DNA from 3 places in the Promicromonospora xylanilytica genome. Region 2 is predicted to be linked to each of the others. Evidence: riboswitches for the same ligand, from Rfam matches in the RefSeq annotation. Region 2 holds a riboswitch; each other region holds the start of a gene.
The links. Region 2 has a riboswitch for S-adenosylmethionine ahead of metE (5-methyltetrahydropteroyltriglutamate--homocysteine S-methyltransferase). Riboswitches for the same ligand answer to the same signal wherever they lie in the genome.
Positions count from the first base shown of each region.

Region 1: it holds a riboswitch for S-adenosylmethionine, as region 2 does, so the genes downstream of both, ACYVK7_RS16165 (methylenetetrahydrofolate reductase) here and metE (5-methyltetrahydropteroyltriglutamate--homocysteine S-methyltransferase) in region 2, are expected to answer to the same signal.
Region 3: it holds a riboswitch for S-adenosylmethionine, as region 2 does, so the genes downstream of both, ACYVK7_RS00850 (aminotransferase class V-fold PLP-dependent enzyme) here and metE (5-methyltetrahydropteroyltriglutamate--homocysteine S-methyltransferase) in region 2, are expected to answer to the same signal.

Region 1 covers NZ_BAAGRP010000019.1:20,549-30,713, forward strand. Annotated here, with positions in the region: gene ACYVK7_RS16155 (glycoside hydrolase family 2 protein) at 1-149, shown strand, start outside; gene ACYVK7_RS16160 (lysophospholipid acyltransferase family protein) at 238-882, shown strand; gene ACYVK7_RS16165 (methylenetetrahydrofolate reductase) at 1,200-2,144, opposite strand; SAM riboswitch class I at 2,149-2,264, opposite strand; gene ACYVK7_RS16170 (carbohydrate ABC transporter permease) at 2,346-3,263, opposite strand; gene ACYVK7_RS16175 (carbohydrate ABC transporter permease) at 3,263-4,138, opposite strand; gene ACYVK7_RS16180 (extracellular solute-binding protein) at 4,184-5,428, opposite strand; gene ACYVK7_RS16185 (hypothetical protein) at 5,781-5,999, opposite strand; gene ACYVK7_RS16190 (phosphodiester glycosidase family protein) at 6,017-9,628, opposite strand; gene ACYVK7_RS16195 (2-phosphosulfolactate phosphatase) at 9,784-10,165, shown strand, end outside.
Region 2 covers NZ_BAAGRP010000007.1:61,143-71,307, reverse strand. Annotated here, with positions in the region: gene metE (5-methyltetrahydropteroyltriglutamate--homocysteine S-methyltransferase) at 1-2,096, opposite strand, end outside; SAM riboswitch class I at 2,105-2,207, opposite strand; gene ACYVK7_RS08165 (Cmx/CmrA family chloramphenicol efflux MFS transporter) at 2,413-3,567, opposite strand; gene ACYVK7_RS08160 (GNAT family N-acetyltransferase) at 3,704-4,174, opposite strand; gene ACYVK7_RS08155 (HAD family hydrolase) at 4,314-5,147, shown strand; gene ACYVK7_RS08150 (YibE/F family protein) at 5,228-6,460, shown strand; partial or broken gene ACYVK7_RS08145 (MarR family winged helix-turn-helix transcriptional regulator) at 6,612-6,917, opposite strand; gene ACYVK7_RS08140 (NADP-dependent oxidoreductase) at 7,028-7,924, shown strand; gene ACYVK7_RS08135 (TetR/AcrR family transcriptional regulator) at 7,891-8,697, opposite strand; gene chrA (chromate efflux transporter) at 8,766-10,016, opposite strand.
Region 3 covers NZ_BAAGRP010000001.1:190,783-200,947, reverse strand. Annotated here, with positions in the region: gene ACYVK7_RS00885 (MBL fold metallo-hydrolase) at 1-269, opposite strand, end outside; gene ACYVK7_RS00880 (glycoside hydrolase family 3 protein) at 394-2,895, shown strand; gene ACYVK7_RS00875 (O-succinylhomoserine sulfhydrylase) at 2,947-4,215, opposite strand; gene ACYVK7_RS00870 (rhodanese-like domain-containing protein) at 4,212-4,661, opposite strand; gene ACYVK7_RS00865 (phosphotransferase enzyme family protein) at 4,883-5,650, shown strand; gene ACYVK7_RS00860 (glycosyltransferase) at 5,677-6,891, opposite strand; gene ACYVK7_RS00855 (GbsR/MarR family transcriptional regulator) at 6,888-7,334, opposite strand; SAM riboswitch class IV at 7,465-7,577, shown strand; gene ACYVK7_RS00850 (aminotransferase class V-fold PLP-dependent enzyme) at 7,608-9,029, shown strand; gene ACYVK7_RS00845 (amidase) at 9,039-10,165, opposite strand, start outside.

The DNA.
Region 1 (10,165 bases), on a different contig from region 2:
TCACCGACGTGTTCCAGGAGGAGAACGGCGTCTACCGCTTCGACCGCAGCGAGAAGCTCGACGTCGCACGCGTCCGGGAGGTCCAGGTCCAGGTCGCAGCCATCGAGGCGGCCCACGGCGACGAGAGTGCCGGCGACCAGGTCGCCTGACCGGCGGACGAGGTTGTAGGTCTCTTTAGTCTTTTTCACCACATATCACCCCGTCCACAGGGACGCTTGAGGGGTGCACAATAGGCCGGTGACGTACCGGTTCCTCAAGCTCATCCTCTCGATCCTCGTGCTCGTGCTTCTGCGCCCGCGCGTCACTGGCCTGCAGAACATCCCGAAGCGCGGCGCCGTGATCCTGGCGAGCAACCACCTGTCGTTCATCGACTCGCTGCTCATCCCGATCATGGCGCCGCGCCACGTCGCGTTCCTGGCCAAGGCCGAGTACTGGACCGGCAAGGGGATCAAGGGGCGCCTCTCCCGCTGGTTCTTCACCAAGATGGGTGACATCCCGGTACAGCGGGACGACCCGCGCGCCGGGCAGCGCTCCCTCGAGGACGCCCTGGCAGTGCTGCAGCGTGGGGGCGCTTTCGGCATCTATCCCGAGGGCACCCGCTCGCGCGACGGCAAGCTCCACAAGGGGCACACCGGCGTCGCGTGGCTGGCCCTGACCGGCAAGGCCCCGGTGGTCCCGGTGGCGCTGCTCGGGACGGACAAGGTGAAGCCCATCGGCAAGATGCCGCGGTTCGCCCGGGTAGAGCTGCACTTCGGGGTCCCGATCGACCCGTCGAGGCAGATCGCGGCCGGCACCAAGCCCGCTCAGGCCCGCCGTGAGCTGACCGAGCAGGTCATGCAGTCCATCCAGGCGATGAGCGGCCAGGAGCGCGCGGACAACTGACGCCGCTCCCGGTCGGGTGCAGGCTCCGCCGCCGTGTGCCGCTGCTGCTGCCGACTGGCTCTCCGGCTGCCCCTCCGCCGACTGCAGACTTTGTCGCCGACACCGCTGCCGAGTGCAGTGTTGGTCGCGGCTGAGGAGTCCTCAGCCGCGACCAACACTGCACTCGGCGATCAGGTCCGCGACTAACTCTGCACTCGCGGGGATGTGGACGGTGGGGCGGGCAATCTCACAGCCACACCGTGGGACCACTGGATGGGCTGCACCGCTGTGCACCGCCGGGCGCCGTCAGCCGCCGACGGACCGGCCGGTTCACGCCGTCAGGCCGCCGCACGCCCCGTCAGGCCGACGCGCTCGAGCAGGTCGAGCGCCGGCCGGTGCTTGTTGAACGTGTAGACGTGCACACCGGGCGCTCCCGCGTCGAGTACCTCGCGGGCGAGGGCAGCGGAGTACCGGAGGCCGTGCTCGTGCTGGGCCTCGGCGTCCACGGAGCCGTCGGGTGCGGTGAGCCCGTCCAGGTCGCGCAGGAGACCGGCCGGCGCCACCACGCCGGTGAGCTCCTCGACCCGGCGCAGCCGGCGAGCCTCCGTGGTGGGCAGGATCCCGGCGAGGATCGGGATGGTCACGCCGGCCGAGCGCGCCTCCTCGACGAACCCGATGTAGGACTCCGCCCGGTAGAAGAACTGGGTGATCGCGAAGCTCGCGCCGGCCTCCTGCTTCTCCAGCAGCCGCCGCACCTCCTGACCGCGCGTGGTGCCCGCCCCGGGGTTGCCGTCCGGGAACGTCGCCACGGCGATGGTGAGGGGTCGGGCGGCAGCCCGCAGCGCAGCGCTGGCGTCGGCGGCGACACGACGCTGGTCCACCTGGGTGAGCAGCCGGACCAGGTCGACGCTGGAACGCACCCCGTCCGACGCCGGCCGCCAGTCGGGCTCGTCGCGCGGCGGGTCGCCACGGAGCGCGAGGAAGGACCGCACACCGGCCTCGAGGAACTCGTCGATCACCTCGGACACGTCCTCGCGGGACGCGCCCACGCACGTCAGGTGGGCCACCGGGAGCACGGGGGTACCGCTCAGCAGCGTGGCGAGCACCTCGCGCGACGTCGCCCGGTCACCCCCGCCGGCGCCGTAGGTGACCGAGACGAAGTCCGGACGCGCCGCCACGAGCCGCCGGGCCGTCTCCCAGAAGTTGGGCGCGGCCTCGGGCCGACGCGGTGGCATCAGCTCGAACGACACGGTGGGGCGGTGCGGATAAGCCTCGACGACCATGGTTGCTCCATCGAACCTGGCGTGAGCACCTTACGTCCACGCGCCACGGTTGCGGGGCAGGAAGTCTGCAGGTTGCTGCGGTGTCAGGGAGCCAGGACTCTCGACCGCTCTGGATGGGATCGCCACCATGCTAAGCGATTGTCCAGCACTGGGACGGATTTCGTCCGTGGGTCGAGACGCCCTGGTCCACCGACTATCCCGCTACTTCACCGACCCTGCCACCAGGCCGCCCACCAGGCGCTTCTCGATGGCCATGAACAGGATGATCACGGGGATGATAGCCACGATCGACACCCCGAACACGTAGTGCCACGAGGTCTCGTACTGGCCGACGAACTTGGTGAGCGCCACCGACAGCGGCTGGTTGCCCGGCGTGGTCAGCAGCACCAGCGAGGCGGCGAACTCGTTCCAGGACGCGACGAACGTGAAGATCACGGCGGTCACGATCCCCGGCCACACGAGCGGCAGGTTGATCTTCGTCAGGACGGCGAACGTGCCCGCACCGTCGATCTGCGCCGCCTCGTCGACCTCCCGCGGGATGGCCGCGAAGAAGCTGTGCATGATCCACACCGCGAACGAGAGATTGAACGCCGCGTTGACCAGGATCATGGCCGCCCACGTGTCGAGGATCCCGATGGCGATGAACTCCCGGAACAAGCCCGAGGTGAGCACCGCCGGCTGAACCATCTGGGTCACGATCACGAGGAACAGGAAGACGAGCCGCCCCTTGAACCGGAACCTCGCCGTGTAGTACGCGGCGGGCAGCGCGACCGCGAGCACGAGCAGCGTGGCGCACAGCGAGATGACGAGGGTCGAGATGACGTTCTGCGCCAGCGGGGTCTCCGGCGTCGACCACATCGTGACGTAGTTCTCCCAGTGCCACTCCGTGGGGAAGTAGGTGGGATCGACCGACCTGATCTCCGCCTTCGTCTTCACCGAGCCGAAGAACATGATCAGGTACGGCAGCAGGAACACCACGGCCACGACGAACCCGGTGAACATGCGCAGCAGCAGGGACCCCATGGGCACCTGGTCGGCGGTGTACTTGCGCACCCGTGTGCGGTCGGCGCCCGTGGGGCGGCTGGTCCTGCGGGGGGCCGTCCCCGTGATCGCGGCCATCAGACCTCCTCCAGGGGTCGGACGACCCGCACGTAGATGGCCACGATCCCGATGACCACCAGGAACGCGATGACCGACAGGGCGCTCGCCAGGTCGATCTGCCGCTGGTTCTGCAGGTACTTGAAGATCATGGTCATGACGGTGTCGGCGTCATAGCCGGGGATGGATCCCGTCATCACCCGCAGGATCGGCAGCGAGTTGAACACGTTGATGATGTTGATCAGCACCGCCACCGACACGGCACCTCGCAGCTGGGGCAGCACCACGCTGAAGTACGTGCGCAGGCCCCCGGCGCCGTCGATGCGGGCCGCCTCGACGGTCTCGCCGGGAACGGACTGCAGTCCGGCCAGGATCGTGTAGGTGGTGAACGGCAGCGACACGAACACCGCGACGACCATGGCCCAGGCGAACGCCGTGACCGGGTGCCTGGTCCAGCCGTAGCCCTCCGGCGACGCGATGAGGCCGACGTCCACGAGGAACGAGTTGATGATGCCGAAGTACGGCTCGAGGCCGTAGTGCACCACCATCGTCGTCATCACCACGCTCGACGCCCACGGCACGATGACGGCCATGCGCACCAGGCGGCGTCCGGGGAAAGACTTGTTCAGCAGCGCGGCGAGCGCGAGCGACCCGAGAAGGGTGATGCCGACGACGCCGACGACCCAGATGACGGTGCGCCCGAGGATCGGCCAGAAGTACTGGAAACCGACCACCGTCGCGAAGTTCGCGAGACCCACACCTCCGTCGTCCAGCCCGCTCTGGCTGATGTCGCGCGTCGAGTTCCAGAACATGACGCCCACCGGGAACAGGACCACGGCCGCGATGAGTGCGGCCGCGGGCCCGATCCACGGCAGGGCCTTCAACAGGTCCTTCACGAGGCTCCTCGTGCTTTCAGTTCAGCGGTGCGTGAGCGGCGGGCGTCAGCCCGCGTCGACCTGTTCCTGGATCTCGGTCAGGACGTCCTTGGCCGACTTGTTGCCGCCGAGCTGGCCGAACAGCGCCTTGAACGCCGAGTCCGCCGCCGCCCAGTCGGGGTTGGTGCTCGGGTAGAACTGCGCGTCCGGAAGGGTCTCGAGGAACGGGGCGAGTGCCTCGTCGTCGGCGAGCTGCTCCGAACCGGACAGCGTGGTGGGCAGGAAGCCCTCCGCCTCGACCCACGGGACGTAGACGTCCGCCGAGTACAGGTGGTCGAAGAAGGCGGTGATGGCCTCCTGCTTGTCGCCGTCGTTCTCGAAGGCCATGAGGTGGTCCGCCACGCCAAGGGTGAACGGGCTGCCGTCCTTGGTGGGGATCGGGTGGATCGAGTACTCGAGCTCCGGGTTGTCCGACTCGATCTGGCCGACGCTCGGCGGCAGGCCCACCTGCATGCCGATCTTGCCCTGGACGAAGATGTCGAAGAGCGGGCTGCGGTCGGACGCACCGGCGTCGGCCTGGGTCGCGCCCTCGTCGATCATCTTCTTGATGAACTCTGCACCCTCGAGGTTCTCCGGGGTGTCGATGGTGATCGCGTCGGCGTCACCGAAGGTGCCGCCACCGCCCCAGAGCCACACGCCGGCCTCGGCCTGCGCCTCCTCGGACCCGAGCGGCATGCCGTAGCCGGCCACGCCGCCGCCGAGCTTCGAGACCTTCTTGGCCGACTCGAGCAGCTCGTCCCAGGTGGCCGGCACCTCGGCGCCCGCCTCCTCGAGGAGCGCGTCGTTCACGAACAGCGCGCGGGACGACGCGATCCACGGCAGGCCGTAGGTGGTGCCGTCGACCTGGGCGTTCTCCAGGAACGTCGGCTGGAAGTCCGCGTAGGTCTCGTCGGAGGTGATCTCCTCCACCGGGTACAGCAGCTCGTCCTCTGCGAAGCCGGCGAACGGACCGCCGTTGTAGATGTCGGGTGCGTCGCCGCCCTGGATCTTCGTGGCGATGACGGACTCGAGGTTGTCCCACGACTCGACCTGGAGGTTGACCTTGACGTCCGGGTTGGCTTCCTCGAACCCGGCGATCACGTCTTCCCAGAGGCCCTGGGTGGCGTCGGAGTAGCTGGGGACGAGCAGATCGAGCGTGGCTCCGTCGCCGCTCTCTTCACCGCTCGACCCGCCGAACCCGCAGGCCGTCAGTCCCGTTGTCGCGGCGAGCGTGATCGCCATGATCCCGCCGAGCCTCTTGTACTGAGCCATTACCGTCCCTCTCCTTCGTGGTGGTGCAGGTCACGTTTGCACTTGCCCCTGAATCTGTCAACAGTTCTAACAAACCTGTGACACAGGGGTGACATGCGGCCGTCGAGGCAACTCCAGAACCGGAAAAGACGACAGCGAGGGGGGCCGCGGCACCGGCCGCGGCCCCTCTCCTGCGATGTTCCGTGGTCCGAAGGTGGACCCTGCGGTCAGCAGCCGCAGCCCACGCGGTCCGGGAGAAAGGTGAGGGTGCGGTCGAGCCGGCGGCCGGAACGTTGTGGGCGCGGGAGCCCGGGCATGCGAGAGCGCCCGCCCGGTCGGGACCCGGACGGGCGCTCTGCTGCGTGTGCGCTGCTTACCGCTCGGTGGCACCGATCATCGGCAGGCCGAACGCCAGACCGACGACGAGGATGCCGCCCACGAACAGATACGGCGACGACGCCGCGTCACCGATGGCACCGACGGCCATCAGCGCGAACCCGCCGGCGAAGAGTGCGAAGCACCCGATCACCCGGACCAACAGAGTCGCCGTGGGCTCCTGCTTCTGCCGACGGGCCACCTCGAAGTTACTCATGGGGCAAATCTACCGTCCTATCGGGTCGCCCGGACGGCCAGCTCGCCGACCTGGCCGTTGACCGTGACGGTCACCACTGCCTGACCGGCTCGCAGAGCCGTCAGCTCGTGCGTGTCCGGGTCGACCGCCAGCACGGCGTCCCGGGGGCACTCCCGCAGAGCGGCGCGTCCGCTGCCGTCGGTGGTGCACACCCGCTCGCCACCCCAGGCGGACGACACCGGCCACTCGACCGGCACCGCACGCGTCTCGTCCTGGACGACGACGGCGTGCGCCACCGCGGACTCGCCGACGTCGAGCAATCGCGGCCCGGAGACGGTGACCTGCTCGGCGCGGGTGTTGACCTCCCAGCTCAGCCAGGGCCCCGCTCCGCCGTCGCTCGCGGCCGGCCGGAGGCCCAGCATCGACCAGCCGGTGAAGCCACCGTCGGCAGGAGTGCTCGCCGGGCTCTTGCCGGAGTTGCCGTTGACCAGGTAGGGGACGCCGTCCTGTGTGCTCGCGTGGAAGACGCCGACGTGCGAGCCCACCGAGGTGATCGACTTGCCGGACGTCTCCCGGAAGTCCTCGAACCAGCCGCGCAGCGTGTCGGCCTCCAGGCGGTCGGAGAGCTGGCTCGCCTTGGTCGGCAGGGGGTCGTCCAGCGGGTGGTGGGCGAACACCACGACTCCCGTGACCGAGCGGTCGGTCGCCGCGTCGTCGAGCGCGTCACGCAGCATCCGGACCTGTGCGAAGTCGGCGCCCAGGCGGCCGGCCGACGAGTCGAGCATGACGAGCCGCGTGGTGCCGCCGGCGTCCGGGCGGGCCGGGGTCCGGGGTGTCGGCACGTCGAGCACGCGGGTCCGGTCGCCGAACTCCTCCTCGAAGTTCGCGATGGACCCGCCCATGACCTCGTGGTTGCCCGGCAGGTAGTACCAGGGGAAGTTCGCGTCGGCGAGCTCCTCGCTGAGGATCCGCCGGGCGAGGTCGAAGTCCTCCGGTGCGGCCTCGTCGACCAGGTCACCGTTGATGACCAGGAGGTCCGGGTCGTCGGCGACGATCTCGCGCAGGGCGTCCCGCGCGCCGGCCACCGCTCCGGACTCCGGGTCGCGGGCCACGAACTGGGCGTCGGACAGCACGGCCACCCGCAGGGGAGCGTCGTCGGTGGCACCGTCCGCCACCACCGTCGGGTCCTCGACACGCTGCGCCTGCGGAGCGTCCACGGCGGGCGGGACCTGTGCCGCGATCGTCGAGAACGTCAGGCCACCGGAGTACTGCTTGCCCGCCGCCGTCTCCATGGCGCGGATCCGCTGCAGCTGGAGCGGGAACTCGACGCCGTCGGGCACCGGGAAGGTGACCTGGCGCCAGCCCGTCCAGGTGACCTCCGGGCCGTCGAGCTGTGTGACCACACCGTCGCCCTGCCGCACCTGCAGCCGCAGCCAGGAGCCGTTGCCGTCGCCGTCCACCCACATCGTCACCGCGCGCGGCGCGCCGGGCAGCTCTCGCCCTCCCGTCGCGGCCTCCGGCAACAGCGCGTACTGGCCACGCGTCGCCGTCGACTGGGTGAAGTCGTACGTCATCCGCAGTCCGGCCGCGCCGTCGTGCCCGTCGGCGGGTGCCACCGAGCCGCCCGGGGCGCGGGCATGCGCCGACGTCCAGGAGGCCGCGTCTGCGAGGTCCGCGACCACGTGCTCCTCCAGGCTGACGGTCACGGCGACCTCGGTCGTCAGCTCCGCACCGTCCGGGCCGGGCACGGAGAGCTCGAAGGTGGTGCCGCCGACCTCGGCGAGCGCCCGGACCTCGAACGAGCCGTCGGGAGCGGGGACCAGCTCGGCGACGGGCTCGCCGGCCGGGCCGGTTCCCGTGTCCCCGGACACCGAGACCGTGACGTCCCGCGCCTCGATCGGGGCAGCGTAGCCCTGCGCGTCATAGCCGGTCAGGACCAGCGGCGCGGTCGCATCGGCGTCGTCCAGCCCGATGACGGGGGTGTCCACGCCCGTCCGGACCAGGCTGCCGAGCACCTCGACCTCCATGGTCCCGGTGGCGAGACCGCCGCGGCCGAGAGAGGCGGCCGTGACGACCGTGGTGCCGGGCCTGCGGCCGGTCACCACACCGTCGCGCACCGACGCGACCGACCCCTTGCGAGTGCGCCACGAGGACGGCTCGGTGTCGACGGGCCCCATGGCCTCGTCGTACCCCTTGCCGGTCAGGGTGCGGTGCAGGCCGGGGAACACCCGGTCGGCGTCGGCGGCCGGGACGGTGGTGCGCACGTCGAACGCCGTGACCCGACCCGAGCCCGGCTCGACGAACAGGCCGAGGCCGTTCGCGTCCGACCGCTCGTAGCCGTCGGACGGGCTGTTCAGGATCGTGGTGCCGGTGTCGCCGGGCAGCCGGGCGACCATCTCGGAGGAGCCGCCGCCGTCGAGGTTGATGGCGTCGTCCGCGCCGAGCTGCGCCATGAGCTCGCCGAGCTCGTAGAGGTTCATGCCGATGCTGTGGCTCTGGCGGCCGTCGACCACCACGAAGTACGCACGCTCGCCGGTCTCGTCGAATCCGACGGCGGTACGCGGGTGCCGCAGCTCGACGTGGTCGCCCGTCGCGGACGTGACCTCGCCGTCCTCCAGGAGCGGGTCCTCCGGCCCGCCGCCGATGGCGACCGCGACGTCGCCCGCGTCCTCGCGCAGGCCGTAGGACACCTCGACCTGGTCGCCGGGCCGCAGCCCCGCGAGGGCCTCGGCCGCCGCACCGGGCCGCGCCACGAGGGCGCGCGTACCATCAGGCAGCTGTCCGCCGGAGGGCTGCCCGACGGCGGTCACTCTCCCCTGGGCGTCCACGGTCACCTCGACGCCCTGCTCCCCTGGGGCGAGCGGACGGGCCCGCGTGAAGGTGCCCCAGCCGGCGTCGTACACGGCGACGCCGCCGGCGGGCAGCGCCGTCACGTTGAGGCCGCTGACGGGCACCTCGCTGGTCGAGCCGGTCGAACCCCAGCTCACCGAGCCCTCGAGGAAGATCTGCGCGAGACGCCCGGCGCCGTCCGACCCGAACACGACCGAGCGCTCTCTGCCGGGTGACGCGGACTTGACCAGCGTGCCGCCGTCGACCGCCGCGCCGAGCGCCGCACCCGAGTTGTTGATGTCGAAGTAGTCGCCGTTCACGGCGGCGACCGCGCCACGGGAGGCGGCCATCTCCGAGACGGTGGCATTGCCGGCCACGTGGTCCGGGCCGACGTAGCCGACCCGCACGTCACCCGGACGCGGTGCCTCGCCGCCCGACGAGCCGACGTCCGCGACCAGCACCTCGCCGCTCAGCCAGCCGTCCTCGCTCAGCCGTGCGAACCGGGTGAGCTCCAGGCCGGGCGCGATGCGCTGCTCGTCCCTGCGCGTGACGATCGCATTGCCGTCGTCGTCGAGCGGAAGGTGGGTGACATCTTCGGACGTCTCGACCGGTCTGCCCGAGTGGGGCGGCGCCTTCGCAAACGGTGTCGGAGCCGTCAGTGCGGCGGCGTCACGGGGCACGTCCTCCGGCGAGGGCGACGGTGCTGCTGCGGCGCCCGCTGTGGGTGTGACCAGGAGAATGGCCGTGATTCCGCAGGTCAGCGCGTTGGTCAGGGTTCTGCGCGGCATCGCTGCCGGCACTGCGGGCATCACTCGTCGCATGCTCGTTCCTTCTGGGGAATCGGGTGGAGCGTTCGGCGGCAGCGTTGCGCGGCGAGGTTATGGCCCGGCGGCCGGAGTGTGAATAGTGCCGGAACCGCAACGGTGTTCGCTGAGCGCGAAACATGGGCGAGTTCGGGTGACACTACGATGCGTTCGTGGCAAACACGTCCCCCGCCTTCGACCAGCGTCCCGCCCGTGTGCGCACGGACTGGGGTATCTCCGGCGCGCTCGCCCTGACCGCTACGGATGCGCGCTCGTCGCTCGTGGTCGTCGTGGACGTGCTCTCCTTCTCCACCACGGTGACCATCGCGTGCGAACAGGGCGCCGGCGTATACCCCTTCCCGTACAACGATCCCGCCGGCGCCGCCCGGCTCGCGCGCACGATGCGCGCCGCTCTCGCCGGCCCGCGGTGGGAGGACGGCATCAGCATCTCCCCGGCGTCCCTGCAGGACCTCGATGCCGAGCGCCTCGTGATCCCGTCGCCCAGCGCGGCCCAGATCTGTCACACCATCGCCAACCGGGGCGCCCTCATCGTCG
Region 2 (10,165 bases):
GCGCCGATCACCTGCCCGAACTCCGAGTAGCACAGGTGCGTGTGCACCTGCGTGGCCACGTCGGCCCCCGCCGTCGAGAGCCGGAACGAGCGCACGGACCAGTCGAGATAGTCCGCGTGCGCCGAACGGCGCAGTGGCAGCAGCTCGCGCAGGGCCGGCTCGTCCACCTGCACGACGCCGATGCCCGCCCGCTCCAGGTCCGTCACCTCGTCCCGCAGCGCCAGCGCCACCTGGTCGGCCGTGTCGCCCAGCGGCAGGTCGTCACGCACGAACGACCACGCGAGGATCGTCACCGGGCCCGTGAGCATGCCCTTGACCGGCTTGTTCGTGAGCGACGCCGCGTACGCGGTCCACTCGACGGTCAGCGGCGCGGGCCGGGACACGTCACCCCACAGGATCGGCGGCCGCACGCAGCGGGAGCCGTACGACTGCACCCAGCCGTGCACGGTGGTCGCGAATCCGTCGAGCTGCTCGGCGAAGTACTGCACCATGTCGTTGCGCTCGGGCTCGCCGTGCACCAGCACGTCCAGACCCAGCTCCTCCTGGAGCGCGACGGTGCTCGCGATCTCGGCGCGCATCGCGGCCGTGTAGTCGGCGTCCGACAGCTCGCCGCGCGCCCACGAGGCGCGCGTGCGGCGGATCTCCGCCGTCTGCGGGAACGACCCGATCGTGGTGGTCGGCAACGGCGGCAGGGCGAGCCTCGCCTGCTGGGCGGCGGCGCGCTGCGCGTACGGCGCGCGTTCGGCATCCGCGGCGGTGAGGGCCGCGGTGCGCTCCCGCACGGCGGGCACGGCGACGCCGGCTGCCTCGGCCCGCGACCGCAGGGCAGCCGTTGACTCCGCCAGTGCGTCGGTGACTGCCGTGCGGCCGTCGGTCAGGCCCGTGGCCAGGGTGACGACCTCGGCGACCTTCTGGTCCGCGAACGCGAGCCAGGACTTCAGGCCGGCGTCCAGCCGGGGCTCGTCGGCGACGTCGTGCGGCACGTGCAGCAGCGATGTCGAGGTACCGACGGCGACCGCCCCCGCGCCGAGGCCGGTGCCCGGCGCGGTCAGGCCCTCCAGCGCGGTCAGGCGGTCGTCGAGGTCGGCCCGCCAGATGTTGTGCCCGTCGACGACGCCCGCGACGAGCGTCTTGGTCTGCAGTCCGGCAACGGGCCCGGTGGGTACCGCGCCCTTGACCAGGTCGATCGCGATCGCCTCTACGTCCGTGCCCGCCAGGAGCGCGAGGCCGTCGCCCGGGCCGCCGCGGAGGTCCCCGTACGGCGCCGTCACGAGGATCGCGGGACGCTCGGCCGCGCCGTCCGGTCCGGGAGCGGAGGAGAGCTCGGTGGCCAGCCGCGCGTAGGCCCGGCGCACGGCGTCGGCGACCTCGTCGAAGGGGACGTCGAGCAGGTCGGTGACCAGGGCGGGCTCGTCGAGCTGCGCCCAGGGCGCACCCGCGGCGGCCAGGGCGCGCAGCGCCTCGGCGTACGCGCCGACGACGTCGTCGAGCCGGTCGAGCGGGCGGAAGCCGTCGGGGGCGCCGTCGGCCGCCTTGCTGAGCAGCAGGAACGTCACCGGCCCCACCAGCACGGGGCGGGTCACGACGGCCTGGCCGCCGTCCGCCGGCGCCGTGAGCTCGGTGAACTGGCGCACCGTCCGGTCGTCCACGAACCCGATGGGGGTGTCCGGACCGATCTCGGGGACCAGGTAGTGGTAGTTGGTGTCGAACCACTTGGTCATCTCGAGCGGCGGCTTGTCGCCGTCGCCCCGGGCCAGCGTGAAGTAGCCCTCCAGGGTGAGCGAGCCCTCGCCGTCGCGGGCCAGGTCCCGGAACCGGTCCGGCACCGCGCCCAGGAGAGCCACGGCGTCGAGCACCTGGTCGTAGAAGGAGAACGAGCCGGGAACGGCGCCGGCGCCGGCGTCCAGGCCCAACCCGGCCAGATGCCGTGTGGTGTCCAGGCGGAGGCCGGCGGCGGTGGCCTCCAGCTCGTCGGCGGTGGTGCGCCCGGCCCAGAAGGACTCGACGGCGCGCTTGAGCTCGCGCCGCCGGCCGATGCGCGGGTAGCCCAGGATCGTGGCGTGGGGAAGGTGGGGGAGTGCGTGCTCGACTGCCATGCGTATCAGCTCCATCGGACCTGGCGTTAGCACCTTGCCCGAGTGTGGCGGTTCGGGGGCAGGTTGCTGCGGTGTCGTTGAGCCAGGACTCTCGACCGCTCTGGATGATGAGACTGGATCGTAGGCATGCCCGGGATGTGGTCGAAAAACCGTCCACGCCTCGGGACGCTCCCTGGCCCACGGAACAGTGAGTTTAAAAGTGTGCCAAGCACGGCTCCTGACAGGCCGGCCCCGCGGGACCGGTCGCCCCGGATCCCAGGTGTTGACCACAGCAGTTGCTGCCGGACCGGGTCCAGCCTGGCAGCAACTGCTGTGGTCAACGGGCGCTGCGGCGAGCGACGCTGCTTGCGGACCAGAGCACGACGGCGACGACGGCCAGCCCCGCGCTCACCGCGAGCGGTCCCACGAGTCCCAGCGGACCGATCGTGAGGCCGCCCAGGACCGGGCCGGCGAGCGCGCCGAGATTCAGCGCGACCGTCGAGAACGCCCCACCCATCGTGGGCGCGTGCGCCGAGGCCATGCTGCGCGCGATCAGCGTGCCGCCGGCTGCGAACGAGAGCGCGCCCAGGACCGGCGCGAGCACCCACACCGCCGCGGGGCTCGCCGCGAGGGCGGCCCACAGCGTCCAGCCCGCGACGAGAAGCGGGAGGCCGATCCCGAGGACCAGGTGCCCGTGCCGGTCGGCCAGGCGGCCCGCTGCCGAGACCCCGCCGAAGGCCCCCAGTCCGAACAGCGCGAGCACCAGCGGCACGAGCGCGGGGCCGAGGCCCGCGCGTTCCGTGACCAGCGGCGCCAGGTACGTGAACGCGCAGAACGTCGCGCCGTTCACCAGCACCCCGAGCGAGAGGTACCGCAGCAGGTCCGGGGACCGGAGCGTGCGGAGCTCGGCGGCCAGGTCGACCCGGACGCGCGGAGCGCGCGGGCCGAGTCGGCCCGGCGTCAGGACGGCGACGGCCACCAGCGCGAGCGCCGACACCGCGGCGATCGCCCACAGGGCCGAGCGCCAGCCCCAGACCTCGCCGAGCAGGGCCCCGGCGGGGACGCCCGCGATCAGGGCGAGCGTGGTGCCGCCGAGGAGCGCGGCGAGCGCCCGGGCCTGCCGACCCGTCGGGACGAGCAGGGTGACGGTCGACAGGGCGACCGCGAGGAACCCGGCGTTGGCCACCGCGGCCACGAACCGGGTGCTGAGCAGCACGGCGTAGTGGTCGGTGAGGGCGCCGGCGGCGTGCGCGGCGACGAAGACCGCCAGGCAGGCCGACAGGGTCCACCGCGGTGGCAGGCGGCGCCCGAGCGCGGCCGTCAGCGGTGCGCCGACGACCATGCCGACGGCGAAGCCGGAGGTCAGGTAGCCGGCCTCGGCGAGGGTGATGCCGAGGTCGACCGAGATGCCGGGCACGAGGCCGGCGAGGACGAACTCCGAGGTGCCTTGCGCGAAGACGGCGACGGCAAGCACATGGAGCAGGACAGGCATGAGCGACTCCGAAGGGAGAGGGGGAACGGGTAGGCCGGAGGCGGCACTACGGGGCCCTTCGGATGCGCGGGTCTCTACAGGGGCATCTCGGGCTACCGGAGTACCGGCAGCCCGAACCTGGATGCTTCTGGAGACCTCATGCGGCGAAATTATCAGACGCGGGCAGCGGCCGCTGCCACGCGACCTCGTGGTCGAGCTGGCCCGTCGAGCGGAACAGCAGCACCTGGTGGGCGTCCGGCAGCGCGGCGGCGAGGTCGCCGGTCGTCGTCCGGGCGAAGCCGAGCTTCTGCCAGAAGCCTCCTGAGCGGCGGGAGAACAGCCAGGCCCGGCGCGCCCCGGCGTCGGCGGCGCGGTCGAGCGCGAACCGGGCCAACCGCCGGCCGGCGCCGGTCCCGCGCAGGTCGGGGCGGACGGCGACGCTCCGGACGAGCGCGTGCTCGCCGCTCACGCCGAGCTCGAACCCGGTGGTCGTGCGCACGGCGCCGGCGTCGTCGCGTTCGAGCCACAGGTGCACGGCGGGCTCCGCGAGAGCGGCGACCGTCAGGTCGGCGGTGCGGAGAAAGACTGCCAGGTCGTCGAGATCGTCGGGTGTCGCAGGGCTGAGCACGCGGGGGAGCCTACCCGCGTGCCCGACCTGGTACGCCGCGCCGTGAATAGCCCTGAAAGGCGGCTGACCTGGGCGGGAGTTTCAAAATGTCCCAGTATGCGGCAGGATGCGTCATATCGCCTATCACCAGGGGAATATCGTGACCGCGACCGCCGCCGGGGGCGCCGTCCTGTCGGACGCGTCCGTGTCCACGCCAGCCCTCGTCGCCTGTGATGTCGAGGGGACGCTCGTCCGTGCCGGACGCCGGCCCACGCCTGCGGTCCTCGACGCGGTGGCCGCCGTGCGCGCCGCCGGCCACCACCTGGTGATCGCCACGGGCGGGTCCCTCGCGGACGCCGTGCAGACGGCGCGGCAGCTCGGCGTCCGCGACGGCTGGGCGGTCGCGGCGAACGGGGCGGTGACCGCGCGGCTGCGGCCGGACGGCTACGCCATCACCCAGGTGGTCCCCGTCGACGCGGAGCCGGTGTGCCGGCTCGTCGCCCGGACGCGACCGGACCTGCGGCTCGCCGCCGAGGTGGTCGGCACGGGGTACCGCGCCACGCGGCGGCTGCCCGAACGCCACGTCAGCGGGCCCCAGGAGGTGGTCCACGGGATCGAGGGCGTCTGGGGGCGGCCGACGCCGCGGGTGGTGGTCAACGGGCAGTGGGCGCAGCGGCTCGTCCCGGCGCTGCGCGCGTCGGGAGTCACGGCGCTCGCGGCCCGCGTGGACTGGGTCGACGTCACGGCCCCCGGGGTCACCAAGGCGACCGCGCTCGAGATCATCCGTGTCGAGCTGGGGGTCGCGCCGTCGCGGACCGTGGCCGTCGGCGACGGCGAGGGCGACCTCGAGATGCTGGCATGGGCCGCCGTGTCGATAGCCATGGGCCAGGCCCCCGAGGAGGTCCGTGCCGTCGCCGCGCGCGTGACGGGAACCGTGGAGGAGGACGGCGCGGCCGAGGCGCTCTTCGACGCGCTGCTGCTGCCGACCGGCTGAGCCGCGGCGCACCGCGGGCCGTGGAGAACCGGGTCGCCGCTCGCCGCGCCGCCGCCGCGCCGTTGGGTCAGGATGTGCGCATGGCGCACGCTCACTCGCACGGCTCGGCCGGGCCTGCCGCGCCGCGCACGACGTTCCTGCTGGTCATCACGTTGGTCTCCGCCCTGCTCCTGACCCTCGTCGGCGTGTGGCTGCTGTGGCCCGACGCCGGTGCCGTGCCCGACCGCGTACCGGCCAAGGCGGAGGGCACGTCGTTCGTCGACGTCACCGTCACGGGTCCCGCCGACCCGGCCACCGGAAGCATCCCCGTCGAGCTGCCGGGCGGCGAGACCTCCCGGATGCAGTCGCCCGGCCCGTCGGTCCCGCTCGCCGACGGCGACCGCATCACCGCCGTCGACATCTCCCAGGTCTCCCAGCCCGGCGTCGACCCGCTGGTGTTCATGGACTACCAGCGCGAGGTGCCGATCGCGCTGCTGGCCCTCGCCTACGCCGCCGTCGTGCTGCTGGTCGCACGCTGGCGAGGGCTGGCGGCCATGGCGGGGCTCGGCATGGCGTTCGTCGTGCTGCTCGGCTTCACCATGCCCGCGCTGCTGGCGGGGGAGTCCGCGATCGGTGTGGCGCTCGTGACGTCGTCGCTGGTCATGTTCGTGACCCTGTACCTGGCGCACGGACTGTCGGCCCGTACGTCGACGGCGCTGCTCGGCACCCTGGTCGGCCTCGGGCTCACCGCGCTGCTCGCGGCCTGGGCCTCCGGGGCGGCGCAGATCACCGGCACCACCGACGAGGCCTCCGCGTTCCTGCCGTCCAGCGCGCCGGGTGCCGACCTGCGCGGGATCGCCCTGTGCGGCATCGTCCTTGCCGGGATGGGTGTGCTGAACGACGTGACCATCACGCAGGCATCCGCGGTGTGGGAGCTGCGGGGCGTCGCGCCCGCCGCGTCGCGGGCCGAGCTGTTCACGCGAGCCATGCGCATCGGGCGCGACCACATCGCGTCGACCGTCTACACCATCGCCTTCGCCTACGTCGGCGCGGCCCTGCCCCTGCTGATGATGGTCTGGCTCGTGGACCAGTCGCCGGCCACCGCCCTGAGCTCCGGCGAGATCGCGGAGGAGGTGGTGCGCACGCTCGTCGGGTCGATCGGGCTGGTGCTCGCCATCCCGGTCACCACCGCCATCGCCACGCTCACCGTCCCGGGCCCCGCCGGTCCGGAGGAGGGTCCTGCGGGGTCCGAGCCGGCCTCCGACCCGGAGCTGATGGCGCCGGTGTCCGACGCGTGGGCGGCCCGCCCGTCGTCCGAGGCGTCGGCGACGTAGCGGCGGTGACGCCCACGTTCTCCTCGAGCGCGCGCAGGAGCCGCGTCGCGTCCTCCTGCTCGGCCCCGCTGAGGTCGCCGGCCGTCGCCCGCTCGAGCTGGGCCCAGATCTCGGCGACGCGCGGCCGCAGCGCCAGGCTCGCGGGGGTGGGTTCCACGAGGGTGACCCGCCGGTCGCCGGGGCTGGAGCGCCGGCGCACGAAACCGGCGCGCTCGAGCCGCTGGACCGTCCGGGTCATCGACGCGGAGTCGGTGGCCACGTACTGGGCCAGGTCAGTCTGTCGCTGGGGCCCGTGCTCCCACAAGAACATGAGCAGCAGCTCCTGGCCGGGATGCAGCCCGAGGGGACGCAGCAGGTCCGCGGCGAGCGCCCGGTGCGCTCGCGCGAGCGAGAACACCGCGAGGCTGAGCGGCCCGGTGGCGAACGGGTTCGACTCACTGTCCGGGGCAGATGCCATGGGGTTCATCATAGAACTCGTCGCCTTCGGACCACCGGTCGGGAATAGCGGAGGTGCTCACGACAGTTACCTGTCCCGAACAGCAAAGAGTGGCGAGGAGAGGAAGCACGATGCGAGCAGTGGTCTTTGACGAGTTCGGTGGCCCGGAGGTGCTGCACCTCGGCGAGGTCGCGGAGCCGGAGGCAGGCCCTGGCCAGGTCCGGGTGCGGGTCGAGGCCGTCGGCGTCAACGCCTTCGACGGGAAGGTGCGCTCGGGTGCCATGGAGGCGGCGTTCCGCACGCGGCTGCCCGGGGTGCCCGGCCAGGAGGTCGCGGGGATCGTGGACCAGGTGGGGGCCGGCGTCACCGGGGTCACCACGGGTGACCGGGTCGCGGGACCGGCGGGCCGCGGCGCCGCGGAGTACGCCGTGCTCGGCCTGTGGGCCCGGGTTCCGGACGGTCTCGACGCGGCCCAGGCGGCCGCGGTGCCCGTGGTGGCAGAGACGTCCCGGCGCGCGCTGCGCATCCTCGACGTCAAGGCGGGGGAGACCCTCCTTGTGCACGGCGCGAGCGGCGGGGTCGGCGGGCTGGCGGCCCAGCTCGCGGTCGCGGCGGGCGTGCGCGTGATCGGCACGGCGTCCCCTGCCAACCAGGAACGAGTCGCGGGGTACGGGGCGACCCCCACGACGTACGGGGAGGGGCTGGTCGACCGGGTGCGGGCGCTCGCGCCCACGGTCGACGCCGTGCTCGACGCGGCGGGCAGCGGCGTGCTGCCGGACAGCATCGAGCTGCGCGGCGGCACCGAGCGCGTGCTGACCCTCGCCGACCCGGCGGCGTTCGCCCTGGGCGTCGATTTCAGCGAGCGGTCGGAGCCGTCGGCCGAGGTGCTGGCCGAGACCATGGGCCTGGTGGCGCGCGGAGAGGTGTCGGTGCCGGTCGCGAAGGTGCTACCGCTGGCGGAGGCCGCCCAGGCACAGCGCCTGGTCGACGACGGTCACGCGGGCGGCAAGGTGGTGCTGGTGCCGTGACGCGCCCTGCGGGCCGTGGCCGGGTCGGCTAGGCCGGCCTCGACGACCAGGCTCTCGATCTCGGCGGTCAGCAGGCGCCCGCCGTCGAGCCCCATCGTGTCGAAGGCACCCACGATCTCCAGGGACACGAGCCCGTGGACGCGGTACCAGGTGGACAGGGCGAGCCGGAGCGCCGGCGCCGCGGCCACGGTCGGGACGCCGAGGGACCTGCCCCACCGGGAGAGCTCGTCGTCGAGCGCCGACCGGTCCGGCGCCGGGCTCGCTGCGGCCCCGGCCGCGGCGTCAGCACCCGTGTCGGCCCGCGGACCGGCGTCGGCCGCGACGTCCTGGAGCGTCGTGACCAGGGCGAGCATGCTCTGCCTGATCGTGTCGACGCTCTCCAGCGGGTCCACCGTCTCGCGCCGGCTCCCGGTGAAGAGCATCGAGTACCGGCGTGGGTGGTCCAGCGCCCAGCGCCGCCAGGCGTGCGCGATGGCGGCCAGGCGCTCGGGCGCCGGCCGGTCGGCCGCCGCGCGGGCGGTGTGCGCGACGGCCGCGCCGAGGTCGCTGTACCCGGCCGTCACCAGGGCGTCCAGCAGCGCCTCCCGGGACGCGAAGTAGTGGTAGAGCGCGGGCGACGTCATACCCATCGCCTTGCCGACCGACGCGAGCGACAGGCCGTGCGCGCCGCCGACGTCGATCAGCTCCAGCGCGGTCTGGACGATCTCGTCGACCGTCTGCCGCCGGAGCCGTTCGCGCCGGGTCAGGGGCCGGTTGTCGTCGTCGACTGGCATGTCGCCGAGCCTAGGCCGTGTTCCGGGTGGACGTGCGCCAGGACGTCCGGCGCACCGGGACGGAGCGCTCAGAGCACCGCCCAGCCGAGCAGCCCCGCGGTGATCACGACCGCCCACGGCGGCGCCGCCCACCTGGCCAGCGCGACGAACGCCGCGATGGCGAGCGCCAGCGCGACCAGCGGCTCACCCGCCGCCAGCACACCCTGGGTGAACACCGGGTCGTACAACGCGGCGGCGAGCAGCCCGACCACCCCGGCGTTCACGCCGGTGAGCGCACGCCGGGCGCGCGGCGCGCCCCGCAGGCGCTCCCAGAACGGCAGCCCGCCGACGACGAGGAGAGCCGACGGCACGAAGATGGCCACGAGGGCGATCGCCGCACCGGCGACCCCGGTGGGCCCCGACGTGGTGACGGCGCCCAGGTAGGCCGCGAACGTGAACAGCGGCCCCGGCACGGCCTGTGCCGCGCCGTACCCGGCGAGGAACTGGTCGTTGCCCACCAGACCGGACGGCACCAGCTCCGCCTGCAGCAGGGGCAGCACCACGTGCCCGCCACCGAAGACGAGCGCCCCGGCGCGGTAGAAGACGTCGACGAGCCGCGTCACCCCGCCGCCCCAGAGGCTCGCCAGCAGCGGCAGCACCACGAGCAGCGCGCCGAACACGGCGAGACAGGCCACGGCGACGCCGCGCCGGACGGGCACCGCGAACGGCTCGTCGTTGCCGTCGTCGTCGGACGCGCGGGCGAGCCACAGGAGCCCCGCGACGCCCGACAGGACGATCACACCGACCTGGCTCATCACGACCGGAAGCCCCAGGACGGACGGCGCAAGGAGCGTCGCGACCGCCGCGGCCCCCGTGATGGTCGCGCGGCGCGCGTCCGGGGCGAGCGTCCTGGCCATCCCGAGCACGGCCTGCGCGACGACGGCGACAGCCGCCGCCTTGAGCCCACCGATCCATCCGGCGCCCGCGTCGCCACCGAACGTCGCGACGCCGTACGCGAAGGCCACCAGCAGCACCGCGGACGGCAGCGTGAAACCCGCCCAGGCGGCCAGCAGCCCACCGATGCCCGCCCGGTGCAGCCCGATCGCCATACCGACCTGGCTGGACGCGGGCCCGGGCAGGAACTGGCAGAGCGCCACCAGGTCGGCGTACGCACGGTCGCCGAGCCACCGCCGCCGCACCACGAACGCGTCGCGGAAGTACCCCAGGTGTGCCACCGGCCCACCGAACGACGTGAGTCCCAGGCGCAGGAACGTCACGAAGACCTCGCGGGTCGCCGCGGCTCCCGAGGCGGGCGGGACGGACGGGCCGGACGTCGACATGCCGGAGCCTTCAGAGGTCACACCGGGACGGTACCGGGTGGGCGCCGCCCCTGTGCTGCCGTACCGCGACGTCTCTCGTACCGGTGCGTGCCGTGGCCGTCCTACCCTGACCCGCCCACCTGGACAGCGGGCAACTGGGCACGTTCGAC
Region 3 (10,165 bases), on a different contig from region 2:
CCGTCCCCGCCGACGCTGAACTCCGGCAGCACACCGCGCGACGGTGCCCCGGTCAGCTCGCGGAACCTGGCGAGCCCGCCGGTGTGGTCCGCGTGCCGGTGGGTCACGAGCACCAGATCGACCGGGCCGTCCGCCGCCAGCGCCGTGAGATGCGCCTCGAGCTGCGGCCCGGGGTCCACGACCACGCGACCGGCCGCTCCAGGGCCGCGGAGCACGTACGACCGGGTCCCGTCGAGCGTCATCGGGCCGGGGTTGTCGGCGCGCAGCATCTTCGCAAAGGGGGCAACGGGGTCCACGTCATCACCCTATCCAGTGGTCAACAGGGCTTGTGCCGGGGCGTGCTCCGGTGTGTGATCGGTAAATCACCTCCCAAGGTCGAGAGGAACCCCCAGGATGCCCGCGATCCCAGGTCCGGTGCAGCACCCCCGCGTACGCAGATTTCCCGCAGTTCTCGCCGCAGCGGCACTCGCCGTGACCCCCCTGCTTCTTTCCGCCCCGGCCACCCGGGCCGCGGCCGCCGACCCGCACGGCGACCCGAACGCCGAGGTCGCCGTCAGCGCCGATCCGGTCGTCCTCGTGGAGGACGGCGACACCGCAACCGTCACCGTCACCGTCCGGACGGCGGAGGGCGCTCCCCTCATGGCGCCGGTCAGCGTCGACTGGCACACCGGCTCGGGTTCCGCCACCGTCGACGCCGACTACGCCGCCGGTTCCGGCACGCTCACGTTCGCCGCGGGAACGCCGTCGGGCACCGAACGCACCATCGCCGTGCGGACCCGGCACTCCGAAGCCGGTGAGACCGCCGAGACCGTTCCGGTGACCCTCAGGCCCCACGGAGCGGAGATCTCGACCCAGCCGATCGTCGTCGTGCGGGCGCACGACCTGCCGTACCTGGACGAGAAGCTGCCCGTCGACGAGCGCGTGGCCGACCTCGTGAGCCGGATGACGCTCAAGGAGAAGGTCGGGCAGATGACGCAGGCGGAGCGCGCCAACGTCACGGGCGATCCGGCGATCATCACCGAGCTGGGACTGGGCTCGGTCCTCAGCGGCGGCGGCTCCACGCCGGCCGACAACACCCCGGAAGGCTGGGCCGACGCCGTCGACGGCTTCCAGATCCGGGCGCTCGCGACCCGGCTGCAGATCCCGCTGCTCTACGGCGTGGACTCCGTGCACGGCCACGGCAACCTGGCGGGCGCCACGATCCTGCCGCACAACATCGGCCTCGGTGCGACCCGTGACCCGGCGCTCGTGGCCAGGGCAGGGCGCATGGTCGCCACCGAGACCCGCGCGACCGGCATCCCCTGGACGTTCGCGCCGTGCCTGTGCGTGGTACGCGACGACCGGTGGGGCCGCACCTACGAGTCCTTCGGGGAGCACCCGGCGCTCGCCGGCGTCCTCGGCGCCGCCGCGGTGCGCGGGTTCCAGGGCAAGCACCTGGACAGCACTCGCTCCGTGCTGGCGACGGCCAAGCACTTCGTGGCCGACGGCGACACGGCCTACGGGACCGGTGAGGGTGAGTACACCCTGGACCAGGGCATCACCGAGCAGAGCCGCGCCCACGTCGAGGCGGTGGACCTGCCGCCGTACGCGGCGGCGCTCGCGGCCGGCGTCGGCTCGGTCATGCCGAGCTACTCCAGCGTGGACTGGACCGACGACGGCCTGGGCAATCCCGTGAAGATGCATGCCCACGACGAGCTGATCAACGGGTGGCTCAAGGAGGAGCGCGGGTTCGACGGCTTCGTCATCAGCGACTACCAGGGCATCCACCAGGTCCCGCCGCCGGCGTCCGACTCGCCCACCACCGAGCAGATCGTCACCAGCGTGAACGCGGGCATCGACATGTTCATGGAGCCGTCCCAGTTCGAGCGGTTCCACACGCGGCTGGTCGCGGCGGTGCACGACGGCGCGGTGACCGAGGAGCGGGTCGACGACGCCGTGTCCCGGATCCTGGCCGCCAAGTTCGAGCTGGGGCTCTTCGAGGAGCCCTTCGCGGACCGGCGCCACGCCGGCACGATCGGCTCGGACCAGCACCGCGCGATCGCGCGGAAGGCGGTGGCCGAGTCCCAGGTGCTGCTGAAGAACGACGGCGACGCGCTGCCGCTCGATCCCGGTGCCGACGTCTACGTGGCCGGCCGCAACGCCGACGACGTGGGTAACCAGGCGGGCGGCTGGACCGGTACCTGGCAGGGCTGGTCAGGTGACGTCACGGAGGGCACGACGATCCTGGAGGGCATCCAGGCCGTCGCGGACGACGTGACGTTCAGTGAGGACGCGTCCGCGCCGACCGACGGGGCCGACGTCGGCGTCGTCGTCGTGGGCGAGACCCCGTACGCCGAGGGGTACGGCGACGTCGGCGGGCCCGAATGGGCCTGGGATCCCGCCGACGGCGGCGTGCCCCGCGAGGAGAAGTCGATGGCGCTGCAGCCCGGCGACGTGGAGGTCGTGGAGCAGGTCTGCGCCGAGATCGACACCTGCGTGGTCCTCGTCGTGTCCGGACGGCCGCAGGTGGTCACCGAGCAGCTCGGGTCGATCGACGCGCTCGTCGCGTCCTGGCTGCCGGGCACCGAGGGCGCGGGCGTGGCGGACGTGCTGTTCGGGGAGCGCCGGTTCACGGGACGGCTGCCGGTCTCGTGGCCGCGGTCGGCCGAGGACCCGGTGGTGAACGTCGGTGACGCGGACTACGACCCGCTGTTCCCGTTCGGCTGGGGCCTGTCGACGGGCGGCCGTGCGTCGTCGCTGGACGAGCACCGGTTGGAGCTCCAGGACGAGGCGCTCGACCCGGTCCACGGCGTCCCGCCGGCGGCGTCGGAGGCGATCGCGACGTCGGACGTGGCACGGCTGAAGGGACAGGAGCACCGAGCCCACACCATCCTGTCCGCCGCCCTGGCTCGCTGAGTGCTGGGTATTCGCCCTTTCTGGACCGTTCGAGGGGCGAATATCCAGCACTCAGCGCCGGGTCTGGGCGAGGGCCTGCTCCAGGTCCTCGATCAGGTCTCGCGTGTCCTCCAGGCCCACCGAGAGGCGCACCGTCGTCTCCGTGATGCCGACGGCGGCGCGGCCCGCCGCGCCGAGCTTGCGGTGGGTGGTCGTCGCGGGGTGGGTGATGAGCGACTTCGAGTCCCCGAGGTTGTTCGAGATGTCGATGATCTCGAGCGCGTCCAGGAACGCGAAGGTGTGCTTCTTCGCCGTCTCGGCGTCGGAGCCCGGCGGCACCGCGAGGTCGAACGTCACCACGGTGCCGCCGCCGCTCATCTGGGCGCGGGCGAGCTCGGCCTGCGGGTGCGAGTCGAGGAACGGGTACCGCACGGCACCCACGCCGGGCAGCTCCTCCAGGGCCTCGGCCACCGTGAGCGCACCGGCGCCCTGAGCCGCGATGCGCACGGGCAGCGTCTCAAGACCCTTGAGCAGGGTCCAGGCGTTGAACGGCGACAGCGACGGCCCGGTGTTGCGGATGAACGTCTGCACCGGCCCGGTCACGTACTCCGCGGAGCCGAGGATGGCGCCGCCCAGCACGCGTCCCTGTCCGTCGATGTGCTTGGTCGCGGAGTAGACGACGACGTCTGCGCCCAGCTCCAGCGGCTTCTGCAGCAGCGGGGTGGCGAACACGTTGTCCAGCACCACGGTCGCCCCGGCGGCGTGCGCGAGCTCGACGACGCCGCGCACGTCCACGATGTCCTGCATCGGGTTGGACGGTGTCTCGAAGAACACGACGTCCGCGGGGGTCGCGAGCGCCTCCTCCCACTGGGACAGCACGTGCCCGTCCACGTAGTCGGTGTGCACGCCCCACTTGGCGAGGATGTCCTGGAAGATCACCATGCTGGACCCGAACAGGGCCCGGGCCGCCACGATGCGTGACCCCGACCGCACGAGGGCGGCCAGCGCGGTGAACACCGCGGACATCCCGGTCGCCGTCGCGTAGCAGGCCTCCGCGCCTTCCAGCAGGCGGATCCGCTCCTCGAACGTGTGGACGGTCGGGTTGCCGTAGCGCGAGTAGACGAACCGGTCGATGTCGCCGGTGAACGAGGCCTCGGCCTCTGCCGCCGTGTCGTAGACGTAGCCCTGGGTCAGGAACAGGGCCTCGCTCGTCTCCTGGAAGTCGCTGCGCTGGTGCCCGCCGCGCACGGCCAGGGTGGCGGCGCGCACGCCACGGGGGAGCGGCTTGCGGCCGGACCCGCCGGGGGACGCGTCGGGCGGGAACGCTCCGGTGACCGTCACTTGGCGTCCTCCGCCCATGGCAGGCCTGCGACCTTCCAGCCCTGCTGGTCGCGCACGCCGTCGACACCGGGCGCCCCCTCGAAGCCCTCCAGCACGTTGTACGACGGCGCGATGCCCGCCGCGGTGGCGAGCCGGGCGGCGCCGATCGAGCGTTGGCCGGAGCGACAGAGAAAGATGACGGGGCCCGCCGTCACACCTGCCGCCCTGAGCTCCTCCAGGAACCGGGTGTTGGGACGGCCGCCTGCCTGCACCCACTCGCTGAACACGGGCACCTTGCCGAGGGACGCCGGGTCGGGAACGCCGGTCGTGCGCCACTCGGCCTCGGTGCGGACGTCGACGAGCGTGGCGCCCGGGTCCGCGGCGAGCAGGTCCCAGGCCTGCTGGGGCGTGATGTCGCCGGCATAACCCTCTGCGGCGCGGGCTTCGATGTGCGCGGGGACGCTCATGTGCTCCTCCATCGGTCGTGGCGGTAGCACCCTTGTCCGTCCTCGCCGGGGGCGGGAACGCTGGGTTGCTGCGGCTTCGTCGTGCCACGTCACTCGGCCGCTCGGGATGGTCGCTCGTGATCGTACGACATGGCGTCCGCTAGGTGGGATGCCGTCTCGCCGGCTGGTCGGGCTCGGGTCTTGGGATGGACATGCCTGTGGACAACCCTGTGGATAAAGCTGTGGACAAGGTTGTGGACGAGCAGGTGCTGACGGGCGGCAACACCACCCGTGTGGTGCGGGTCGGGAACACGGTGCACCGCGAGGCGGGCTCATGGACACCGACCGTCCAGCGTCTGCTCGCCCACGTCCGGGCACGCGGCCTGACCGAGGTCCCCGAGCCTCTCGGCCTCGACGAGCAGGGCCGGGAGATCCTCTCGTATCTCCCGGGAGACGTGCCCGGCTGGCCCGCCCCGGACTGGCTCTGGTCCGCGGACGTCCTAGAGGAGGCAGGGCGCTTGCTGCGACGGTTCCACGACGCCACCTCGGGGTTCGCCACGTCGGGCGCCCGGTGGCGCCTGCCCGCGACCGAGCCGGCCGAGGTGATCTGCCACAACGACGCGGCGCCCTACAACATGGTCTTCCGCGCGGGCAGGCTCACGGGCCTCATCGACCTCGACACCGCCGCACCGGGTCCACGTGTGCGGGACCTGGCCTACCTCGCCTACCGGATCGCGCCGCTGTCGGGGGACGCGTTCGCGGGGGTCGGCTACGCCGTCGGGCACCTTGATCCGATGGCGAGGCTGGATGCGCTGACTTCCGCGTACGGGTTCGCGTACTCGCGTGCCGAGGTGCTGGGGGCGATGGTCGGCAGGCTGCACGACCTGGCGGCGTGGACCGAGGCGCGGGCCGACGACGGAGGTCCGGCCGAGCTGCGCGAGCACGTCGCCCTGTACCGTGCGGACGCGCAGCGGATCGCCGCACTCGTCGGGGCCGCCGAGCGGGACTGACCAGGCGTCGAGCCCGGACCGACCGGTCAGGCGACGGCGACCCGTTCGACCCGCGCGACCGCGGCGGCGGCGCCGTCCTCCGCGTTCACCCGGGCCGCCAGCCCTCGTGCCGTGTCCGCCCGGGCCGCCGCGTCGTCGATCGCCGCGGCGAGCCGTTCGGCGGTGAGCCTGCCGGTCAGCGGGGGTGCGGCGATCCCCAGCTCGTGCCCGCGGCGCGCCCAGAACGGCTGGTCACCCAGGAACGGCCTGATCACCTGCGGCACGCCGGCCCGCATGGCGGCCGCCACGGTGCCGACGCCGCCGTGGTGCACCGCGACGGCGGTGCGTGGCAGCACGAGGCCGTGCGGCGCCTGGTCGATCACGTGGACGCCGTCCGGCACGTGCGTCGGCCGGAGCGCACCCCAGCCCGTCGCCAGGACCGCGCGCCGTCCCGAGCCGTGCAGACCGTCGAGCACGGCCCGGGTGAAGGAGTCCGGGTCCTTGGCGAGCATGCTGCCGAACCCCACGTACACCGGCGGCTCACCGGCGTCGAGGAACCGGTCCAGTGCGGCGGGCAGCGTCCGGCCCTCGTCGGGCGCCAGGGTCAGGAAGCCTGTCGGCGCGAGGTCCGCCGACCAGTCGTCCGGCGCGGGCAACAGGTGCGGGCTCCACGCGTGCACCACGCCGTCGCGCGCCACGCGCTCGGCAAGCCCCGGCGTCGGGCCGGTCAGGCCGAGCGTCTCGGACCGCCAGGAACGGACCATGCGCCGGTACGGGGCCTCGACCGCGGCGGCCAGCCGCCAGCTCGCCCGGTTGAGGAACCGCGGCGGCCGGACCGGGCTGAGCGGCGACGGGAACCTTGCCGTGGGGCTGAACAGCGGGACGGGCAGCAGGGCGATCGACGGCACGCCGAGCAGGTCGGCGAGGTGGGGTGCGCCCAGTGCCTTGGGCGCGTGGACGACGACGTCGGCTCCGGCGTCCCGCAGGGTCGCCAGGTCGTCGAGCCAGCGGCGCAGCAGCGGCAGGGCCGACCGGGCCGCCGTGATCGACGCCCGCGCACCCTTCCCCGCGACCTCCTCCTGCAGGGCGAACATGCTGTCGTCGAGCGGCGCGACGGGGATCCCGCGGGCCGCCGCGTCCTCGGTCAGGCGCCGTGGCGCGGCCAGCAGCGGCTCGTGGCCCGCCCGGGCGAGCGCGGCGGCGAGGGCCGCGAACGGCTCGACGTCGCCCCGGCTGCCCATGGTGACCAGGAGAACCCTCATCGCGAGGCCTCCCACTCGTCCAGGAGGGCGGGGAAGCGGTCCGCCATGAACGCGTACATGTCGCGCATGTTCTCCAGGTGCTTGCGGCGGTGCGGGTCGTCGCCGACCGCCGCGAGGCCGTGCGCGGCGAGCCGCTGGAAGGCGTCGAGCTCCGCCAGCTTGGCGCGGAACGCCCTGCCGAAGACGTCCTCGGTGAGCCGGTACCGGTCCCGGCGCTCGCCCCGGCGCCGGAACCGCTCGACCATGCCCGCCTGGTCGAGCTGGCGCAGCGCCACGCTCATGCTGCTCTTGGCGACGGCCAGCCGTTCGCACAGCTCGGGCGCGTCGGCGCCGTCGTCGTCCGACACGAGCAGGTGCCCGATGACGCGGCCGGCGGTGCGGCTCAGGCCGAGCCGCTCGTAGAACAGCCCAGCCTCTTCGGTGAAGTCCTCGACGGCGCTCATGAAGCCACCGTATCGTATTGTTCGGTTCGGTCCGAACACTCAGAACATCGGTGGACTGTCGACCGGATGGTGAGACCAGTATTTGAGACGTGCGTTGACAGGCCATTTCCCGCAGCACAGGATGACGCCAGGTCATGAGCGCCAGCGCGAAGCCCCGGCTCGCTGGCCGGCAACCCTCCTCCGCGGCGGGGTGCCCCGGGTGACGACCTGGCCACGCGCAGCCGTGCGTGGCAAGCGCGGGGGCTTCCCCCCAGGACCGTGCTGGAGGGCACCATGTCTGCAACCACCATCCTCGCCGACGACGTCACGGTGGCCGACGTCGCCCCGCTGCGCCCCGTGGTGGGCGGCGGGACGGCCGTGCCGCTCGTCGACGGGACGCGGGTCCCGTACGCCAACCTCGACGTCGCCGCGTCGGCCCCCGCGCTGCAGGCCGTCGCCGACCGAGTCACCCAGGTGCTTCCCCTGTACGCGAGCGTCCACCGCGGCGCCGGCTACCTCTCGCAGGTCAGCACCGCGCTCTACGAGACGGCCCGCCGTGCCATCGGCGCGTTCGTCGGCGCCCGCGACGACGACCTGACGATCGTCACGCGCAACACCACCGACTCCCTCAACCTGCTCGCCGGATGCGTCCCCGCCCAGCCCGACGGCGAGCCCGGCCGGGTGCTCGTGCTCGACGTCGAGCACCACGCCAACCTCCTGCCGTGGCAGCGCGGCACGGACGCGACCGTGCTGACCGGCGGCGCCACCGTGGCCGAGACGCTCGCCCAGATCCGCGAGGAGCTGGCGGCCGCCGCAGCGCACCGACAGTTCGCGCTCCTGGCCCTCACCGGCGCCTCCAACGTGACGGGGGAGTCGCTCCCCGTCGACCAGATCGTCGCCGTCGCCCACGAGTTCGGCGTGCGCGTGGTGCTCGACGGTGCCCAGCTCGTGCCGCACCGGCGCATCTCCCTCGAGTCGACGGGCGTCGACTACCTCGCCTTCTCGGGGCACAAGACGTACGCGCCGTTCGGCTCGGGCGTGCTGGTGGGCCGCCGGGACTGGCTCGACGCCGGCACGCCGTACCTCGCGGGCGGCGGCGCCGTGCGCCGCGTGCGCGTCGCGGGCACGGACTGGCACGAGGGGCCCGCCAGGCACGAGGCCGGATCGCCCAACGTGATCGGTGCGGTGGCGCTCGCCGCCGCATGCGAGGAGCTCGCGGCGCTCGACGCAGCGGATGTCGTGGCGCACGAGAACGCGCTGCGCCGCCGGCTCGTGTCCGGGCTCGAGGCGATCGACCGCGTCGAGGTGGTCCGGGTCTGGGCCGACGCCGTCGACCCCGTCGGTGTCGTGACGTTCACCGTGACCGGCTACGACCCCGGCCTGGTCGCCGCGTACCTGTCCGCCGAGCACGGCATCGGTGTGCGTGACGGGCGGTTCTGCGCCCACCCGCTGCTCGGCCGCCTCGGGTTCGACGCCGGGGCGGTGCGGGCCTCGGTCGGCGTCGGCACGGCGGGCGAAGAGGTGGAGCGCCTGATCGCCGCCGTCGGCAGCCTGGTGACGGACGGTCCCCAGGCCGGCTACGACGTCGTCGACGGGCTGTGGGTCGTGACCGACGACCCCCGCCCCGTCCCGGAAGGGTCCGGCCTCGCGGGCCTCCTGGCGACGGCGGCCCTGGGCTTCGACGAGGCGTTCGGCTGCCTCCCTGCCCCCGAATGAACCAACGGGTCAGAGCGGGAAGCCGGGCCGCTGCGGCAGGGCCGCCTCGAGCTGCGCCGCCAGCGCCAGGAGGGTGAGCTCGCCGCCCGGCCTGCCGATGATCTGCACGCCCATCGGTAGTCCGGCCGGCGCCTCGGCGGTCGCCGCGGTCCAGTGCGTCGGCACGGTGATCGCGGGCAGACCCGCGACGTTGAGCATCGAGGTGTACGGCGTGTACTGGCACTGCTGCTCGAAGTTCCGCTCGGGGTCGTCTGCGTCGTACCAGCCCACCGGCCGTGGCGTGAGCGCGAGCGCGGGCGTCATGACGGCGTCGTACATGCTGATCTGGGTGACCAGCGAGCGTTCGTAGCCGTTGAGCGTGCGCAGCGCCTCGGCGAGCTGTCGTGCGGGCACCTCGCGGCCCGACCGGATCAGCCACCGTGTCAGCGGCTCCAGCTTGTCCAGCGTCCCGGGGTCGTCGATCGGCACGGCCGACGCGCCGCCCATCCACAGGGTCCGGAACGCGGGCGCGTACTCGGGTGCCTCGGCGAGGACCATCTCGTCCATCGCGTGCCCCAGCCCCGCCAGTGCGCCGACGCCCGCGTCCAGTGCGGCCGTGGCCTCCGGGGACACGGTGATGGCGTAGAAGCCGTCCCATGCGGACGTGGTGGTCACCCCGATCCGCGCGGTCCCGCCGTCCGGACCGGTGTGCCCGGTCAGCGGGTCCGGCAGCACGGCGCGCCGCGCCGCCGCGAGGTAGGCGCCCGCCTCGTACGACGGCGCGCGCAAGGAGAACGGGTGTGCCACGCCGCCGTCGGCGCGTCGCGGGAGCATCGCCTCGAGCAGGAGGGCCGCGTCGGCGACGTTCCGCGCGATCGGCCCGTTCACGACCAGCCCGCCCAGCGAGTCGATCCCGCTGCCGGCGGGCAGGAGACCGCGCGTCGGCTTGAGGCCGACCACGCCGCAGGCCGCCGCGGGGATGCGGACCGAGCCGCCGCCGTCGGACCCGGGGGCGAACGGCAGCATGCCCGCTGCGACCGCCGCGGCCGCGCCTCCGCTGGAACCCCCCGCGCCGCGGGTCAGGTCCCACGGTGTGCGGGCCGGCGGCGCGTCGACCGGCTCGGTGTAGGCAGGAAACCCGAGCTCGGGTGCCGCCG